2 linked regions of the Endozoicomonas sp. GU-1 genome follow. The protein of the gene in region 1 binds, or shares a complex with, the protein of each later gene. Links are inferred from orthologs where the notes say so. Each region holds a gene or a part of one and is shown on either strand. Other genes may lie near its edges. The genes, in order: sbcB and ssb.

Evidence for each region.
Region 2: the proteins of sbcB (region 1) and ssb are in contact, whole or in part, in a crystal structure (PDB 3C94), measured with the Escherichia coli proteins. The link is inferred for Endozoicomonas sp. GU-1 from one-to-one orthologs.

The regions. Positions count from the first base shown.
Region 1 is NZ_CP114771.1:1,938,392-1,948,378, reverse strand. The notes cover bases 3,655-6,562. They hold sbcB (exodeoxyribonuclease I), read left to right. Parts: upstream 3,655-4,330; coding sequence 4,331-5,794; downstream 5,795-6,562. Other genes in these bases: O3276_RS07835 (response regulator), read right to left, coding at 5,894-6,277; O3276_RS07845 (hypothetical protein), read left to right, coding at 3,655-4,306. In the rest of the region: O3276_RS07860 (hypothetical protein), read left to right, coding at 1-1,294; O3276_RS07855 (PilZ domain-containing protein), read left to right, coding at 1,331-1,702; O3276_RS07850 (YigZ family protein), read left to right, coding at 1,754-2,374; more of O3276_RS07845, read left to right, coding at 2,564-3,654; O3276_RS07830 (response regulator transcription factor), read right to left, coding at 6,881-7,534; aspA (aspartate ammonia-lyase), read right to left, coding at 8,108-9,532; O3276_RS07820 (hypothetical protein), read right to left, coding at 9,825-9,987. UniProt on the Escherichia coli protein: Degrades single-stranded DNA (ssDNA) in a highly processive manner.
Region 2 is NZ_CP114771.1:2,314,507-2,324,486, forward strand. The notes cover bases 4,601-7,501. They hold ssb (single-stranded DNA-binding protein), read right to left. Parts: upstream 6,383-7,501; coding sequence 5,819-6,382; downstream 4,601-5,818. Other genes in these bases: O3276_RS09440 (hypothetical protein), read left to right, coding at 4,601-5,171; O3276_RS09445 (5-formyltetrahydrofolate cyclo-ligase), read right to left, coding at 5,263-5,838; O3276_RS09455 (MFS transporter), read right to left, coding at 6,744-7,501. Outside these bases: O3276_RS09425 (hypothetical protein), read right to left, coding at 1-2,190; O3276_RS09430 (hypothetical protein), read right to left, coding at 2,408-3,319; O3276_RS09435 (hypothetical protein), read right to left, coding at 3,719-3,862; more of O3276_RS09440, read left to right, coding at 4,371-4,600; more of O3276_RS09455, read right to left, coding at 7,502-8,087; O3276_RS09460 (hypothetical protein), read left to right, coding at 8,705-9,403. UniProt on the Escherichia coli protein: Plays an important role in DNA replication, recombination and repair. Binds to ssDNA and to an array of partner proteins to recruit them to their sites of action during DNA metabolism. Acts as a sliding platform that migrates on DNA via reptation.

The sequences.
Region 1 (9,987 bases):
TGATCTGGGAACCTTTCTCAAATCCTGGGAGTGTAATGTCTTTCCCCATTCAGTGAAAACCGCTCTGGCGGATTTCAAAAGAGCCCAGTGGTATGGGGAGAATCAGTCTCAGGAAACCATAGCTACCATGATGGCACTTCGTGAAGATTCATCGTTTGTAAAAGCCTGTGAGACAAGTTTTGAGCGAGGGAGTAAGCGCGCAGATGTTGATGAGATTTTATCCAATGCTCATACCTGGCGCGGTGAAAGGGCCAAAAAGGTGCTTGATAAGGTTGAGCTTGGCCAGGTCATCACTCCGGTGGGAAGTGCGGGTGAATATAACCATCAAGTGTATGTTAAGGAATTTGAAGGTCAGTTGAGACGCGAAGTTCATAAAGAGTTACAGAAAATAGAAAGGGAGAGCTTTGATCGCTTTAATAAAGACGAATCCCTTGAGGCCGTTGCCAAAAGCGAGCACATGGATGATGAAATTAAAGAATGTATTGCTAAATTACAGGCAAGGGGAATCAGGCCAGATTCTCAGACAGTAATACATAACATTCCACAGGAACTCAAAGAACATTGCGGCCAATTGTGGGCAAAGGCTGATCATTTATATTCAGAAATTGATAGTCTTTGCAATAAAGGTAATCCCATTAAAAATAAGCGGAATAAAGATAACGGACTTGTGGTCACTTCAGGATGGGATAGAGTCGCCGCAGCCAAACAAGAGCTGGATGATAAGCTCCGGGCAGTGCAAGAACGTGGAGATTTAGTCACACTCACAGAGTTTTGCCGGGAGCAGGGCAGTGCCGTAGAGGTATTTTATCATGAACTGGCCAAAGCATTATCTGCCGTTAGATTTGCCTCGGATAAGAATAATAATAATAATTTTGGAAAGTTGTGTGGAATCCTCGGAGAAGGGATGCCGGGGCTTATGGATCAATTCAGAAGCGTAGGCGCTAGAAAAGCGAATCTCTATCCAGCGAAACAAGGTTCACAGCCTACCGCAATCATGTTGACTCAAAAGTCCGGATTACCAACCAAAAAATGGAACTGGCATGTCACTGTTGAAAAATTAGATGATCAATTAAAGAACCAGCTTGTTGCTCTTGACGATATGAGAAAAGAAGATAATGCCAAACAAATGGCCAGGGCAGAGTTAAGCACAAAAGGTGGTGCTCAATTGACGAATTGTCTGGGACGGATTCAGGGCGAGCTGTTGGCTGCTAATAAAAGATATAGAAAAACACTGGTTAAAGATGCTGCGCGTACCCAGGATGCAATCGATAGAAGAAAAACAATCAAGTTGTAATGATGATTTCATATTTAAACAAACAAGGCGTGATATATGTCGTTAACACCCAGTGGCAAGGAACGCCGCTCGATTAAGCGTCATCAGTTGCAGGATTATCTGAAAATTTATAACCGCAACACCATGCGAGTTATGGGGAGTATCGGGAACATCAGTTGTAATGGCTTAATGCTGATCAGCTCTGTCCCTGTGTTGATTGGCGCTGTTTATAATATGCGTATTATTCTTCCCGATGATGAGATGGGGGAGCGGTATCTGGATTTTGATTCACGGTGCCACTGGTGCAAGCCTGATGTTGGGCCGGAATATTTTGACTCTGGCTACAGTATTGTCAATGCGGGTCATGATATTATCGATCTGGTTGAAACATTGAAAAGTTATTTTACCTTTGACGAAGTCACAGACTGACGTTTACAGGTAGAATCTTACGTTACCGATCGATTGCTGTCTCAGGTCGTCATGTCTGCTGATTACGTTGTCCCTGCCCAAGTTATAACGGTTGAAACCGAAGTCAAAAAAAGCCGATTTATTACCTGCATTTCTCCGGCCCACTCTCGCCAGGAAGCCCAGGCTTTTGTCGAAGAAAAGCGTATCGAATACCCGGATGCCACGCATCACTGTTCAGCCTTCGTTGCAGGAGCACCGGATGGCGGTGCCGTGGTTGGGTTTGACGACGATGGCGAGCCTTCTGGTACTGCAGGCCGCCCGATGTTGAATGTACTTCAACATAAGCGTATTGGAGATGTAGTGGCTGTGGTGGTGCGTTACTTTGGTGGCGTGAAACTGGGGGCTGGTGGGCTGGTCAGGGCTTACAGTGCGTCTGTTCAGCAGGCCTGTGAACAACTGCCGCTTGAGCAGCGGGTTGCACTAAGGGCGGGTGTACTTCTCTGTGACTATGCCCATGAGCAGATGGTTCGTCACCACCTTGGCCAGTTTCACGCGAGTCTTGAACAGTGTGACTATGGTCAGTCAGTCAAGATGATGATCTCAATGCCAGAAACGGGAAAAGAGCATCTTGCCCGACATTTGTACGATGTCAGCCGGGGCCAGATTATTATTCAGTGGCAGGATGATGTCTGAATCTTTCTGTTTCATTGTCTTCTCTCCTCTTCCCTTCTCAAACTTGATATCGGCCACGTTATTGTTGAGCGAGAGTGTTTTTGTATTGGTAAACACCAGTACACTTTACCTGATCTTGCTACACTGAGTATCTGCTGTAATATTCCGCCTTACGGTTACCCAACCTTTCTTAAACGTGTATCGAATTTTATGTCTGAACTTAAACGAGCAATCAGCAACGACACGGTCGACAGCCTGAAAAGCAAGTATCTGACCTATTTTGGCGTTAAATCGAAAAAAAACCTCAAAACCGAGTTGGTTAACTCAATCGCAGACGGTCTGACAGACCAGACGATCCTGAAAACATACCTGGGGAAACTGTCAGAACTTGAGATGGCCTTATTGCAGGAGTCGCTGTTTAATTATGGTGGATTGATTGATCGGGGCCGCTTCAAACTGAAATACGGTGACTTCCCGAATAAACCACAAAGCAGCAGCTGGTACTACCGACAGGAACCATCAGACGCTGTCATGGTCTTTTTCTTCACTGTGGGTTCTGACTGGTACAACATGCGAAAAATGCCGGAGCCGGTCATGGCTTCCCTAAAGCAGCTGGTTGCCAAACCTGAACCGGACACGCTGACAACCGTCGTCTTGCCAGAGCCTCTGCCCAACCATCATATTCTGTTTGAACGGGAACGGCTGGCCCTGAGTGAGCTGCATTCAATACAGTTGTTATTGCAGGATAAGCAAATCAAGGTCAGTGAGAAAACAGGGGTTGCCTCAGGGGCGACGCTGAAAAAAGTGTCTTCCGCCGTACATGAATACTATGGCGACGCCCCATGTGATGATGCAAAAGGTTGCGAGTCGATGCTGGCTTACGGCTGGCTGAGACTACTGGGCAACAGCAAATTTACCAAACAGTCAGGCACCACACTGATTCCGGCCAAAAAGACAGATCGCTACCCGGCTGACACCATTAGGGAAATGTGGGCTCAATGGTTGAATAATAAGAAAGAAGACGAATTTCGTCGTATTGATCGCATCAAGGGACAAACCGGCAAAGGGAAGCGCTATTTCACCGATGTCCTGAAAAGAAGAGAGGTCATTACTGCTTACCTGAAGGGCTGTGAAGTCAATGCCTGGATTGCCTTTGCCGACTTTGCCAATTTTATGTTCATCACCGGTGCTGACCTGGAAGTGACAACAGCACTGCACCATCTCTATATCTACAATCCGGATGATGGATGTCTCGATGGCAGGAGTTGGGACTATCTTGAAGTCCGTTATTTGCGCTGCTTCCTGCTGGAGTATGCGGCAACCCTGGGGCTGGTGGATGTGGTAATGGCTCCCCCTGATGACGATGAGAGCTTTGATGATCCATACGGCGATATGGAGTGCCTCAGCCGCTACGACGGTCTGCGATATTTCCGCCTGACGCCTTTGGGTCAGTACGTACTGGGTCTGACTGACCATTATAAGGCAGACCATAAGGAGTCAACTGAAACACCGCTGACCATTCAACGACAAGGGCGCATTGCTTTTGACCGTGAGCCGACGCCCTGGGAACAGCGCTTCCTGTCACTGTACGCTGATCATCATAAGGATCATATCTGGAAGCTGTCCCGTAAAAGGATGATGGAAACGCTGCAAATTGGCGGTAGTGTCGATGAATTAAAGGCCTTCCTTCAGGCTCGGGATGATCAGCCCTTTTTACCGGAAGATTGTGAGAGTATCCTCAAGCAGGCGGCGGCCAATGTCGGGGGCGTGGAGATAAAAGAAGAAGCGCTGATCGTGAACTGCAAAACTCAGGACATAGTCGAGTTTATTATCAACGATAAAGTGCTGTCCAAGTGGTGTCAGCGGTTGGGTAAGCAGCAGATCGTGATTCCCAAAAGCAAAGAGAAGAAGTTTAAAGAGAGCCTGAACTCTGTTGGGATCGGCTGTGTCTGATGAATAATGATGAAAGGGGCTAACATGCAGTCATTTTATTTCCATGACTACGAAACTTTCGGTATCGATCCTGCCCTTGACTGGCCCGCCCAGTTTGCGGGTATCCGGACGGACGCAGAGTTGAATGAGGTGGGAGAGCCGCTGAATATTTTCTGTAAGTTGCCGGAAGACCATCTGCCGAACCCTATGGCCTGTCTGGTAACCGGCTTGACACCACAAAAGGTGAACGAGCAGGGGACAGTGGAGCCGGAATTTATTCGTCGTATTCATACGGAGTTTATGGTGCCAGGCACTTGTGCTCTGGGCTATAACACTATTCGCTTTGATGATGAGGTAACCCGGAACATTCTCTACCGGAATTTTTATGACCCCTATGCGCGGGAGTGGCAGAATGGCAACAGTCGCTGGGATTTGATCGATCTGGTCCGATTGACTGCGGCTTTGCGGCCAGAAGGCATTGAATGGCCGTTGCGTGAGGATGGTTGCAAAAGCTTCAGGCTGGAGGAGATAACTGCGGCGAATGGTTTGGATCACGGTGCAGCTCATGATGCCTTATCGGATGTCCGTGCTACTATTGCGCTGGCAAGGTTGATTCGCCAACGGCAGCCCAGGGTGTTCCAGTTTTATCTGTCCCATCGTGGTAAACGTGAAGTGGCTGGGTTATTAAATCTGGTCAGCCAGCAGATGGTGGTACATGTCTCCGGTATGTTTGGAGCACGGCGCAATAACCTGGCTGTAGTGCTGCCGTTGATTGATCATCCGGTAAACCGTAATGGTATTGTCGTTTATGATCTGTCGGTGGATCCGGCACCTTTGTTGAATTTGTCGGTGGATGAAATACGACGAAGGCTGTTTACACCCGTTGATCAATTAGGCGATGGGGAAGCTCGAATTCCGTTAAAGACCATTCATATTAATAAATGCCCGGCGGTTGCTCCCCTGAATGTTCTCAGGGCCGAAGACCAGGATCGTCTTGAATTGGACCTTGCCAGGTGTGAAGCGCACCGGAGCCAGTTGCTGGCGGACAACGGGCTGGCCGCAAAACTCAGGGCGGTGTTTTCAGAGTCCCCAGCGACAAAGCACACGGATCCTGATCAGATGATTTATTCGGGTGGCTTCTTCTCACCGGCAGACAAAAACGAAATGAGCCGGATTGTTTCATCCAACCCTGCGCAGTTACCTGAACTTGGTCTTTCGTTTTCCGATAAACGACTGGAGGAGATGCTGTTTCGTTATCGTGGCCGACACTATTTTGAAACCATGGATAAAGAAGACCGGGGGCTTTGGCAGCAATATTGTCGGGACCGATTGTCTGGGCAGCTACATCCGGACAATAAACAACTATTAACGCTTGATCATTTCTGGAACGAATTGAGAGAGGCTCAGGCGGTGGCAGGGGAAGATTTGGAAAAACAGCATATACTGGCACAATTGTCTGATTATGTGCAGGGGCGTGAGAACACTCTGGCCAATCAGGACTTTTATTAATCCGCTATCAAGTGTGTAACCGTTTTAAGTCTGTTGACTGAAAGCGTGCCCATCCCAATAAAGCAGCCTGCAAGCACATAGGGTTTTATGTGCTTAAGCTTATTGGAATGACTGTTTGACGACCAGGTTCAGCTGTTCTGCCAGTCGGCCGTAGATGGTGGGTTTTTCAATATAATCGACAGCGCCCGCTTTAATGGCTGCAACAGCGCTGGATACATCATTATGATGGCCAAGGATGATAACCGGAACCTGGTGGTCGCTACTGGCCAGGTCCTGCATCAGGTTCAGGGCCTGCCCATCAGGCTGGTCATTCGCTGCGATGATACAGGATGGCTGATCAGCCTTAAGTGCATTTAACAGTTCAAAATGTGAACTGAAGCAGATAAGCTCCATGGATTTTTCATGGCACAGGCTGCGAATAGTCTCGGCAGTGCCGGAATCCTGTTCCAATAAGTAGACTGAGCAGTGGGTTGCGAGGTTCATAAAGGCAGCCTGGCGGTAATAAGTAACCTGTCGTTTGCAATGCGTGTTGCAATGAAACAGCTGTAAGCAAAAAAGCTGCTGCTTATCGATAACGTGCGGTCAGCCTCCTGGGCAGGCTGTTCCGCCATTAACAGCAGCTCAAGAAGCAACCTTTAAAATATGAAATACCCTCTGATTCAAATTTAACCGAACTTGTTTAGAAAGTATTTCACCGTCTCTTCTTGCCATTGTCTAATGGTACGACTTCAGTTTAGGTTTAGCTGGCTTAATCCTGAATGGAGGGATGTACTTGACGTGATTCGGCGAGTACCTAAGTGTATGACTGTTCGTTCGTTCAATTATTATATTATTCGTTTAGATCATTTTTTTTAGAATTAAACGGAAATTATAATGGGTCGTTATTTGGTCAATCCCGTAATGGCTTCGGGGTAATTCCATTTTAGAAGTAAACGACTTGCTTTTCATTCCATTAGCCATGGTATCGAAACTTTATACAGGTGTTTCAAGCTGGCTGTTTAACCAATCCGGGAAAGTGGATGTAGCTTAAGCAGAATTGGCTCCGCAACCTCATAGAGTGAGGTATACGGAGCAGGCCGGTGCAGCTCAGATTTTGAAGTTAAATTCGCCGTCCAGATGTTCTTTTACCTGCATGACCTGACGTACCAGGTGAGCAAGGGATTTGGTGCCCATCTTTTCCATAACGCGGGAGCGATGGATTTCCACCGTGCGCTGACTCAGGTTGATATCCGCAGCGATGACCTTGTTGGCTTTACCCTCAACCACATGGTGCAGTACTTCACGCTCACGATCAGTCAGGGTTGACAGCCTGCGGAGAATTTCCTTGTGTTCCAGCAGTTCTCTTCTCTGCTGCGTATCCAGTTTCAGGGCATCGTTGATCAGGTCCAGCAGTTCCTGGTCGCGGAAAGGTTTCTGGATAAAGTTCATTGCGCCATCTTTGATGGCCTGAACCGCCATAGGCACATCACCATGGCCCGTGATGAAGATGATGGGCAGAATGCAGTGCATCTCGTTGAGCTTGCTCTGCAGCTCAAGTCCGCTCATGCCGGGCATGCGGATGTCCAGCACAATACAGCCAGGCCGGTTTTCATCGTAAACTACAAGGAACTCAGCAGGTGAGGAGAAGGCTTCGACAGTCTGACCTACTGACCTCATCAACATTTTCAGCGAGTCGCGCACAGCCTCGTCATCATCGATGATAAATACGGTTGGTTCTTGCTTCATGTCCTGTTGCTGCATAATGACTCCACTGTGAGAAATTTGCCGTATAATTCGGTGTTTTTGCCGTCAGGCTGGAAAGAAGTGATGCGGGAAAGCCATAATTAACGCTCTTTGAACATCAACTGCGTTAACCGGAAGGTTGGCCGGAAGTCACACAGGTTGAAAAAGATTGCTTAAAGGTCGTGGAATTCGCTCTGTGTTTTAGCGTCTCTCGGCAAAGAGTTTAGCAGAGTGTGATGCTGTTGCTTTATCCGGGCAAATAAAAAACAACGCCGACTTACACTGGAACTCATTTTGAAGATCAGTCGTTATTTTCGCAGTTTATGCAGAGTAATACTTCCCGCAGGCATCAATTTCTTCTGGTTTCGTACCAGTATTTCCGTTGACTGCGTAAATTTACAGGTTATGTAACGCAAACAAACATCAATCTGAGTAAGGCGCATTATATTAGATGATATTTTCTGTATTGTTATCAGGGATAATACTGCTTGAGCTGTGGCCTTGTGCGTAGATGGGGTGTTTGTGGATGTATTGAAAAGGCAAAAGGCCTGTACTTCTACAGGCCTTCCATCTGAAGTCAGTGTTAAATCATCAGTGAGCTGACCGGCTCAGATTCAGCGGCGCAATCATGTTTTCCGGTTTCAGGATCTCTTTTAGCTGATCTTCGGTCAGCAGGCCTTCTTCCAGCACCAGGTCAACTACACGACGGCCGCTCTTCAGGGCAGTCTTGGCGATGCGGCTGGAGTTTTCGTAGCCCAGGTATGGGTTCAGTGCGGTAACCAGACCAACACTGTTGTCTACGTAGCTCTGGCACACGTCACGGTTGGCGGTAATGCCTTTGATGCACTTCTCAGTCAGCATATTCATGCCGGCAGACAGCTGCTGGATAGACTCAAGAATCTTGTAAACCAATACTGGCTCAGCGTAGTTCAGCTGCAGCTGTGCGGCCTCAGAAGCCAGGGTTACGACCATGTCGTTACCAATAACGTGGAAAGCGATCTGGTTCATGGCTTCCGGGATAACCGGGTTCACTTTGCCAGGCATGATCGACGAACCAGGCTGCATTTCTGGCAGGTTGATCTCGTTAAAGCCACACAGCGGGCCACTGGAGAGCAGACGCAGGTCATTGCTGATTTTGGACAGCTTAACCGCCAGACGTTTCAGGGCGCTCGAGAAAATAACGAATGCGCCCATATCGGACGTGGCTTCCACCAGGTCGCCAGCCAGAATCATTTCCTGGCCAGAGATTTCACTCAGGTATTTGATGGCCAGTGGCGCATAACGGCTGTCAGCCGTGATGCCGGTACCGATCGCCGTACCACCCAGGTTCACTTCACGCAGCAGCGCGGCCATTTCACCGATACGCTGAATGTCTTCACCGATGGTGGTGCTGAAGGCACGGAATTCCTGACCCAGGGTCATAGGAACTGCGTCCTGCAACTGGGTACGACCCATCTTCAGAATGTCGTTGAACTCGTTGGCTTTCACGTCCAGGGCATTTTTCAGGGTCTTGATGGCAACCAGCAGTGACTTGTGCTTGAGTACCATGGCCAGCCGCATCGCTGTTGGGTATACGTCGTTGGTAGACTGTGCCATATTGACGTGGGTGTTCGGGTGCAGGTACTGGTATTCACCACGACGATGTCCCATCAGCTCCAGGGCACGGTTACAGATGACTTCGTTGGCGTTCATGTTGGTGGAAGTGCCCGCACCGCCCTGAATCATGTCAACAACAAACTGATCGTGCAGACGGCCTTCGATGATCTCATCACAGGCATCTGCAATGGCTTCTGCTTTCTGCTGGTCCAGCATGCCCAGATCACGGTTCGCCAGTGCACAGGCTTTCTTGACCATGGCCAGGGCCCGTGGCAGGTTGGCATAGTGGTTCAGCTGAACACCGCTGATCTGGAAGTTTTCAATGGCACGCTGGGTCTGGATGCCATAGTAAACATTTTCCGGAACCGGAGCTTCACCGAGCAGATCGTGTTCAATTCGGTATTGGGTAAGGTCTGTCATTTTCTTGGCCTGGGATAGCGCCATACTTGCGCACTGGAGGAAAATCATTAGCCTGCATCGGATAAGCCTGTTTTGCTTGGTAAAAGCAGGCTGGCTGGGTTTAGTCTGTGCCTCTCCATAATTATCAGCAATAAGTGGTACTACCTAACTGAATAAAAGTTATCAAAAAAATAGAAGTTGAATGACCTGTATCAATTTTGATCAGTTTTTTGTATCTATGCTTGTGACTGGCAATGAGGGCGGGTATGCCACACTCAGAGCCTCCAACGCCGAGTGTTGTTTAACGTTAAGATTATCGGTAAAGAGTCACCCGACGATAGTATTGCGCTCTATTTTCCTTAAGGCCTTTGCATTCAGGTTTATAACAGGGGTCAAATGTCGTTTTGGCCTGGAAGCACAGGGAAGCCATGTTTGCCATTTCGCTTCTTCCCGTTTCCTCCTGAATAAATTGGAAG
Region 2 (9,980 bases), 380 kb from region 1 along the record:
AGCCGAGCGGAAAAAATCATCAAACTGATGCAATTCCGTCCAGGCACACTCCTCCCAGATTCGCTCAATACCAATACAGGTTTTTAAAAGAGGCTGATTCAACAACTTCTGGTATATCTGCCGCTCGCCGATTATATCCGAACGGGCCCTGGCCGCCCGGATACACCGGAGTGTTTGCAGAATAACCGGATTCCAGTGTCGGGAGAGCAGTTTTTCAAATGGCTTTATGGCCCCCCTGGCCGACTGTACCTGGAACCCCTGAGAATCAGCCGATGGACAGGCAGCATGATGTCTGCCGGATCGAACCACCCTGATCACTGGCGCAACCTCCTGGTGATCTGGCTTGTTCACCTCAGGCTCGCGCCCCTCAGCGCCACTCACCTTCGGGGATTCACTGACATCATGCTCTGACTTGTTAACAGACTCATTTTTTTGACCATTGCGCTTCCTGCCTTTATTTCGGGCCAGACCCACCGGCAGATTGGCAAACTTTGGTACCTCTTCAGAAAACTGTCGTAGAACTGCGTCAAAATCGTAGTCTTTATCTGAAGCCGCTGCCCGCCCTGTTGGTGATTCCGAAAAGGCAGACAACTCCATGGTCCGCTCACTGGTATCCCTCCAATACTCAGCCAGCAGAGGGCTTTTCTTCTGATAATACCTGGCATATTCAGTTGCTGCATCGGCAGCCAACTCCCACTTACGGGCTTTAAGGAAAAAAATATAGGCACTTGACCAGTGATTAGGGGACATTTGTGCGGCTTTGCGATATAAGTTGGCTACTTTCCAGCTATACATTGGTGAAGCAGAATGTGCACGCTGATGGATGCTTGCCAGAAGACAGGTGACTAAAGCATGAATGTCGCCCTCCCCTTGAATGTAGTCTTTTCGGGCACGAGCGACGGCTAATTGAAACCGCCTGTCAACCTCTAATATTTTACGCCTGCATGGCTTTTTTTTTCCGTTCATACCTCCGGTATACAACAGACATTCTGCAATCAGGTCCCTGACGATCAGAAAGAGTTCAGAGTTTAACTCTGAGTCAGAGAACCAGCGTGAGCATTTATAGCGTTTGGCTACCATAAAGTGAGCGTTCACCTGCTGTAAATAAGACATCACCATAATCTGCATTGCAGCACCCAGCTTGGTTTCTGGTGGCACATTAGGCTGACCGACAAACAATGACGTGAAGCTCACCGGGGCAAAACGCACATAATCGTAGGGAGAGAAGCTGACCGGGGACAAATAAAAGAACATTTCTTTGATGATTGTCGGGCAATAGGCGAGCAAGGTAATGCCCTTGTGGTAGTTAACACCATCCTCAAAGAACGGCAACCCGCCCATAAAATAGAGCAGACTTAATGAATAAAAATCCATCATCATGCTGGCTTGACTGGTCAACTCAGCAAAATCATTCAACACACTTTGATTCAGGGCCTGTATCAGATGCTGACGGTCAGTTTCAGACACCGGCTTACCCCGAAGCATGTCGCTGTAGCACTTCAGCAGCACCCAGTTTCGGAAATAGGTGGCCATATCCTCATGCATCAGTTTTTGCAAGCCCAGCAGTTTTCCTGTTGTCTGTGTCCGATCTTGCTTCTTCTCCAGCCAGGCAGCCACATGCCTGTTCAGCACCCGCTTCAAACCAGCAGACCGCAATTCCTCAGCGGTCAACCTGCTACCATCTACCGGCAGGTTAATGTTGGCAAACATGTCCAAAACGTCGTCACCGGGTACCGCAAACCGATCCAGGGGAATATCCAGAAAGCGGTCAAGCCAGTATTCAAGCCCAGCATTGCCATCACTACCCTGATTTGTTGCCGCCTGCACGACATCGGTCTGTGGTTCTTGTGGCGTGGCTGTTGCAGTTGCTGCATTTTCAGTACCGGATGGCTCAGAATAATTCACCACTCTTGCAACAATCCTGATACCACGGGTGCGAATCTGATCAGCAGCAGCCCCATCCAGACAAATCGACGCCGAGGCAACCTCATGACGGGTGTTAGCGACTCTGTCGACCAGCCACACGTTTAAACGACAACGGTTTTCAGTACGCTCCTGTCGCTGGGTGCTGCGCTCACCAGAATCAGGATCGGCGCGATTTCTCTGACCATCACTGCCACGGTCGACTGCCGGAGTATTGGTAATTGGACTAGTGTCACTGCCTGTGCCATGACTGAAACGGCTTTGCATCGGATTGCTTCTGCATGCTGCATGAAATCTTTTTTATTCCCTATGACACTCATTCCTCAAAAAGGTTCAAATGTATAATTGATAACTTAACCCGGGTTAAATTGATCTGGCTGAACAAGCCCCGCGAGCAATGAACTTATAATCTCAGCTTGTTGCTGCAAAACCCGCATAAATTGACAGTCTGACGTTATGCTTTGAACAGGCGGTATCGAAACAGCTACTCTGTCGCTTTAACCCATATTTTATATACCTCTGCTTCGACCAGGCGCTCACTGGAATCCCAAAAATCCGAATAGAGAATATTCACCTCCTGATTCGCAGCAGCAGCATCTTCTGCATAGCGGCAAAGGCTTTCCTGATAAGTGGTAAACTTTCCAACATCAGGGACAAACGGATGGTCGTTACCTGCCCCACGTTTTTTTACAGGCCGACTTACTGTTTTCTCACCCGATTCATGGTGGAAGCTCTGTTCGGGTATCCATTCATCCCGGTAACTGACAACACGTCGATTGCCGCCTAAATGAATATCAATAATACAAAGATCACTGAACAAACGTCTATTTATCCGCTGAACTCTGGTGACCAGTCCACTGTCGACTTTCTCACGATAAAACCAGTTGCTGTGATAATCCCAATCAACTTCAGCCCCTTCCGGAAATGCTTTAAAAGAGTGAGAAACGGAAAAATCCTCTGCCAGAGAGGAAATATCCGTAAGAATGAAGTCACTTTCGGAACTGAAAGGGCTGCTCCAGAAAGCTTTACTTCTAAAGAAAAAAATGAGCGCATCTGCATCTGGTGTAGCAACCAGATCCTTCCATAGCTCCCGGCCCGATGCTTCTACAGAAAGTGAATATTTAAATGAAGGGTACTGCGAAAGCTGCGACGCTTTACTTGCATGCACCGCCAACTCCCCGGAACTCCACAAAACCCCATTAACCCATTCTCTGGAGCCAGGGATGCCAACCAATATCCCGGTTAGCCAGCTATTTTGACTATTGACGATAACCGCATCGTTTGCTCTACCACTCAAGGCCTCTCGTGGTGAAACCTGGGTAAACTTGGCCGGGTAATTCGCTCCTGACCTTCCTGTGGGAACAAGAAACAACACCATAAAAACAATGATGGTCATCCATTTCATCATTAGCTTCCCTGTATGAGTTTTAACATCCACTGTCGCACGCATCGACCGGCCATGCGAACAGAGGGCAATCCCAAAACCAACGGTTCTTCAAATGCAACAACTCCTGAATTGCCCCAAAGAACAAACGATCACCCTGACAATATCTTTAAGATAACGAAGGTTAGCGATTAAGAACAGGGGTAGATCTTATGTTGGTGCCATCATAAGTAGTTAACCAAATGAAATCATATATTTCTGACTAAGTTGTCAGTCACTCTGCGGCGTTGCAACTCCGGTCACATAGCTACGGCTATGCTCCCTACGTTGCGCCTTGCATAGCAACTGCCCACTTAGCCAGAAATATACGATTCCATTTGGCCAACTACTTAGACTTCATCTGACCAACCTTCACAGAGCTGACGTTTCCTTAGCATCGGCACCTGCCATGGCTGCATCTTTAATCTGGTGTTCCGTCAGGACAATTTCATCCATGAAATAAAGGAAGCCACCAGCCACAGGGCGAATCAATGCCAACAGACCGAGACGATCCATGAACGCATGCCTTGCCACATCAACAGAAATCAACAGAAAGCACGCCTGCTTTTGCATAATGGTTAAATCGTATAAATTAAAAATCACTCAAAGATTATTTGCAAAATTATATAACGATTCACAGAAAAACCATTTTATTAACCACAAGATAAAAACCATAGTACTAATTAAAACAACCTGACAAGAAATATAACAACTACTGCTTTATATATATTGATTATGAAAATCCCCTTATATGAAAAAAAAACATTTATCTATTTTTTTATATAGCCATACCATTTTGCGGAAATAAAATATTACTCTAGAATCCCTCTTAGTATCTCTCCACGCAGTAAGCGAGTTCCATTACCGAGCTTAAATTAATAAACAGTCATGAAATATTTCAAAAAAATATATTTAAAGCTAGGAATAATAAGGCTCGCTTGCTGTCCAACCGTTCGGTTCTGATCTTTATTTAGAGAGAACCGTTTTTCTTAATTAAAAACAGCCATCCGGATAAGGGGTTAGCATGTTTAGAGGAAAGTGTTTATTCATCGTTTTATTGTTATCAATCACATCGGCAACATGGGGAGCCCCTTCCGATACCAGAGTCGGGGTTGAGGATGGGTATTCAGGCGGGAGTTCTTTGTCAGCCATTCTCAGTAGCGGTACTTTCTCTTTCCTTGAACTGGCTGCTCATGCGACCATTCTTATAGGTGGCGGAAACTATGCTCCGGAAAGCCCCTTTACAAAAGTATTGTCATACATCCCACAAAAGGTTTATGACTTCGGTGCTACCAACGTTCTTTCCAACCGTGTTGCCCACAACGTCTTCCTGAGCCAGCTATTAAGATTACTGCCCGTTGCCAACGACTATGTCTGTGGCATGATGACACTGACGACCGAGGATGGCTATTATATTGACAGCGTTCTGGTAAATCAGGGATCAATACAGAACGACTCACAGTTTGAGCATATTGGCGACAATCTTTTTGTGCCAAAAAACAGAGGTATCACCAACCTGTTATTAGTTAAGCAGATGACCGGGTGGTCAACGGCAGGAAGCGCATACATCACTGAAAACCCAATTGACTTATTCGTCACTGTTTCTGATGGTCGACAAACGTCTACTATCAATGTCCAGAAAAGCTCATGCACATTGTACAGTTATGGAAAAGCTCAAGCCTCTATCATAAAGGGTGATGATGTATCTTTCTGTCTGACAAATTCTGGAACCGACTCAAAAGTATCAACGATTACTGCGCTAACATCTGCCTACGGTAAGCCAGCTCTTATGCGTATTCCCGGGGAAGCTTGCGAAAGCTATTAGTCCGGTATTCTGAATGATTAATGTTAATCTCTGACATTATCCAAACAGCACCACCCTCTGAGTAAAACAGGGTGGTTTTTACCTGAACAAATTATACCGGATAATAGCGACTGTCCGTTGCAATACCAGACATATCTATATCCCAATGTTCTACAGGGATCGATTCAACTTTCTGACACTCATGGGCCAGACCAATAAGTATTGGCTTTTTCGCAGTCCGGGTAAAAGCAAATGTTCTGTCATAGAAGCCTCCTCCCATACCTAGCCTTCTGCCAGCTTCATCAAAACCGGTTAAAGGTACAAGGACAACATCCAGCTTTTCCGGTGAAATCGGTTCTACCTCCTGCAAGGAAGGCTCAGGGATTCCAAAACGATTCAAAACCAGATGAGTGTTGGGCAGGTATTCAATAAACAGAAGGTTGTTATTCCTCCCAATCACTGGCAGATAACATTGTTTGCCAGAACTCCAGAGAAAATCACGGAGAACGTCCGGATTTATTTCGCCATCACTGGCTATATAAATTGCAATGTGCTGGCTATCTGCAAGCTCAGGCCGGGCACTGAGAATATCACACAACATTACACCAGCGCTGACCTGCTGGTCAGCGCTTAATGCCCGGCGGCGTTCGCGGAGAGAGGTTCTTAACTCAAAACGGGATATCATCATCAAAATCGTCAAAACCACCAGCAGGCTGTGGCTGGGGAGCCGATTGCGGTTGCTGCGACTGCGCTGGTTGATGCTGTTGCTGTTGTTGTGATGGTGATCCGTATTGCTGAGGCTGCTGCGGAGCATAAGACTGCTGCTGTTGCGGTGCCTGCTGCTGGTAGCCACCTCCCATCGGAGCACCCATAGCGCCTTCCTGGCGGCCATCCAGCATCTGCAGCTGGCCGCTGAATCCATCAACCACAATCTCGGTAGTATACCGATCCTGACCGTCCTGACCCTGCCACTTGCGTGTCTGCAGCTTACCTTCGATATAGACTTTTGATCCTTTACGAAGGTACTGTTGAGCGATCTCAGCCAGCTTGCCGAAAATAACCACCCGGTGCCACTCCGTTTTCTCCTGTTGCTGACCGGTATTACGATCTTTCCAGGACTCACTGGTTGCCAGACTCAGGTTGGCAACGGCACTGCCATTGGGAGTAAAACGTACATCCGGATCGTTACCCAGATTACCAATCAGTATTACTTTATTAACGCCTCGAGCCATTTAGCTTCTCCGCCATATTCACTCAAACTCAAATAGCCTCCAAGAACAGAGTCCATTCATTGAAGACACCATGGAGTGACCTTACAGGACCACTCCATATTAAAAATGCTCTATTAAAACAAAGGCCCTGTATCTGGTTACCCGTTTTTATTCTGTATCAACCCGCAGGTTTAATAGCTGAACCACATATATTGCAACTAGGAGGCTGTCCGAGAATAGACTGCCCTACTGCGGTGGCAGCAAATTGGTCTAAAAATTCCGTTTTGTTCGGCAAATAGCCCCGCTATTCACCTCACAAAACGAAATTTTTATCCTCAATTTTCTGCCATCCACGCTACGGGCGCTATTCTCGGTCAGCCTCCTAGCACTGCCCAAACTGCCTTAACTCGGACCAGTTCAGTGCCTGCTTATCAACTTTCAGATAAGCTGTTTTCTCAGCGGCAAGCACAGTCACTTCCTGAACACCGTCAATACCAGCTAGCCGTTCTCCCACCGAACTGACATCACCAAGCTCAGGATTCAGGGCCATTACCATAGTACTCACATAAGGTGGTTGCTTCATAGTAACAGACAACCAGCACCACAGGGCAGTGGGAATTGTACAAAGCATTATGACAGCGGGAACACCGCCATACTCCATGGCAACGCCCCCAAGGCTGCCGCCCAGGGCAGCCCCCATAAACTGACTGGTTGAGTAGCCTCCCATGACAGTACCACGGGTTCCCACTGGCGCGAGTTTGCTGACCAGGGATGGCAGCGTGGCTTCCAGAAAATTAAAACCAAAAAAGAAAATCAATAAGCCCGCCAACAACATCGTGGCACTGTGCATGCCTTGGTAAAACAGCGCAAAAGCCACGAACAGAATGACAATGCTGAAGCTGTAACACTGCTTCAGCAGTCGCTGACGCTCACTGAAAATGATAAGGGGGATCATCATAAAAAATGACAGGCCCAGGACGGCCAGATAAATACCGCCATGAGCAGAGCGGTCAAAATCTTTGCTCAACAGCTCGGGAATAAAAATAAATAAAGCCATCAACACAAAATGGAGGGTAAAAATGCCAATAATGTGCCTCAGCAACTCCGGGTTAGTGAAGACCTGATGCAACACCTGACGATCAACAGAACTGTTTAAGTCCCGCCGTTTAATGACCGGCGTTGGCACCAGCAGGATAATCACCAGCATCGCTGCCACCGCCATCAGGGCATTAGCGATAAAGAGTCCGGACAGCCCCCAGATATCACTGACCACGGGCCCCAGCACCATGGCAATGGCGAAGGCAAGGCCAATGCCCATGCCAATCATGGCCATGGCCTTGGTTCGATGCTGATCCCGGGTAAGGTCAGCCATCAACGCTGTCACCGCACCGGCAATGGCACCACACCCCTGTAAAATACGCCCGGCAATCACTCCCTCGATGGTGGTAGCCTGTGCCGCCAGCAGGCTTCCCAGTAGAAAAATCAACAGTCCCAGCAGAATAACGGGCTTCCTGCCCCAGCGATCAGAAAGCCAGCCAAACGGAATCTGTAATATGGCCTGGCTGAACCCATAGGCACCAATGGCCACCCCGATCAAACTGGGCGAAGCTCCCTGAAGATCGTCAGCAAAAAGAGCCAGAACAGGCAGTACCATAAACAGTCCAAGCATCCGAAAGACAAAGACCAGGGTAAGGGATACAGCCGCTTTTAATTCAACAAATGACATGGGATAACAGCAAAGTCCTGAATTTTTTTGGTGGTTATAACTGATAAAATTACTGATAAACAGTGTCGCCGCTAGGAGGCTGTCCGAGAATAGCGCCCGTAGCGAGGATGGCAGAAAATTGAGGATAAAAAGTCGGAAATTTTTAGTGAATAGTGGTTCTATTTACTAAAAATTTCCGACTTTTTAGACCAATTTGCTGCCACCGCAGTAGGGCAGTCTATTCTCGGACAGCCACCTAGTCTATCAGGATTCGGATCCCGGATGCCATGCAGAAAGCATGCTCACGGATTATAGCCCAGGGGGAATCATCATCAGTGATGATGAGACCCGTTGATGTTTTACCCGGCACTCAGGCAATCGTCGCCAGGTCATGTGGTCAGGCAAAAACACCCTCTTGCGCCTGCGACAAAATGTCACTGTTGCGACCATAACATGCTGACTATATATACAAGACGAAGCCTCTTGAAAATTCGTTGTGAGCCTATCAAAAACATCAAAATCACCAAAAACAACAGCCGAGCACACGTATCAGGATCTGGTTTAACGCTGGCGGCAGCAGCCTGACATCGAAGCTTATCAGGAATTAGTACGCTATCCTCACGTGAGTAGATTAATTCATGAGTGATATTTTAAAAAAAAACATCTTTCTTATATTGGTCATTTGTTTTCCCTTACTGGCTGCATCTACGGCATTTCCTGCTGATACATCAGTATCCGCCCCCCCTATTTCGGCACACTACAAAAAGCAAAATAGTGATGGCACAGAAATCAGCTGCATAGTGACCGGGAATGAAACTCAAGAAGAACGGGAAAGGCTGCACAAAGCTGGCTGTACTCTGGAAACACTGCGAAATAACCCTGATATTGATGTTGAGGTTACATTAAAAACAAACACTGGTCCCAGATCGATCCTGATGACCTCCAAATACTATTTAATGTGGTTAAACAGCGGCCTCCATGCCGTCAATATCTCTCGCACCTTACCTTTTGCTGTCCTCAATCTGGTGGTTTTTCATCCTGGTGAAGCACTGAAATACCTGGTTTTTTCAGCACTATATAATGTCGGCTTGTCCCGTAATGCCAACCAGACACTCTACCCATTCCTTGGTAAACACCTCTCATCTTACTTTTATCCTGATGGCCGGGATAACAGAAATAACGATGAACCTGAAAGCCTTGGCCTTGGAGGCCACATCCTGGTCATCAGCGCAGATCTTATTATGTGGTGGCTGGAGGCCCCTGACTTTGGCTTTAACATAAACAGTCTGATGCTCGGTTTGGATTTATTACACTTTGTCCTTGATATGGCAATATAAACCGGACAAGGCATTTCCAATAAAGTGCCTGACTGACGTAGGAGCCTGCAAAATCGAATAAATTAATCTTTTGGTTGGTACCCTTTTAGAGAGCCATTCAAAACCAGCACGTTGGTTGGAGAGTAAACCAGAGGGATAAACGTTATCCATGTCAAAAAGCACCTACACCTTTGCCAAGAATAATAAAACTATCAAAATAACACGGCATTTGTTTAATTTTTGGTTTCAATGCATCCCGGCCATACTGCTTACCATTTCTCTCCCATGCCTGTCCGACACTATCAAAGAAGAAACCACAGGCTTCTCGATGTCAGCCAACTACACGACAATTAACGAACACGGAAAAGAAACCCTTTGCACAATCTCAAGTAACGACCACATTGAAAAATTGCAAGCGTTGAAAAGCACAGACTGTAAGCTCCCCATGTCAACTGCCCCTAATGATCAGTCAGTCATTCTGATCTCCCATAGCCCCTACCATGAAACCAGGCAGATATTACTTACTACTCGCAACCTGCTGATGTGGTCCTATATGGCAGTGCACGTCTACAAACTCCTGGACTCGGGTAATATCCTC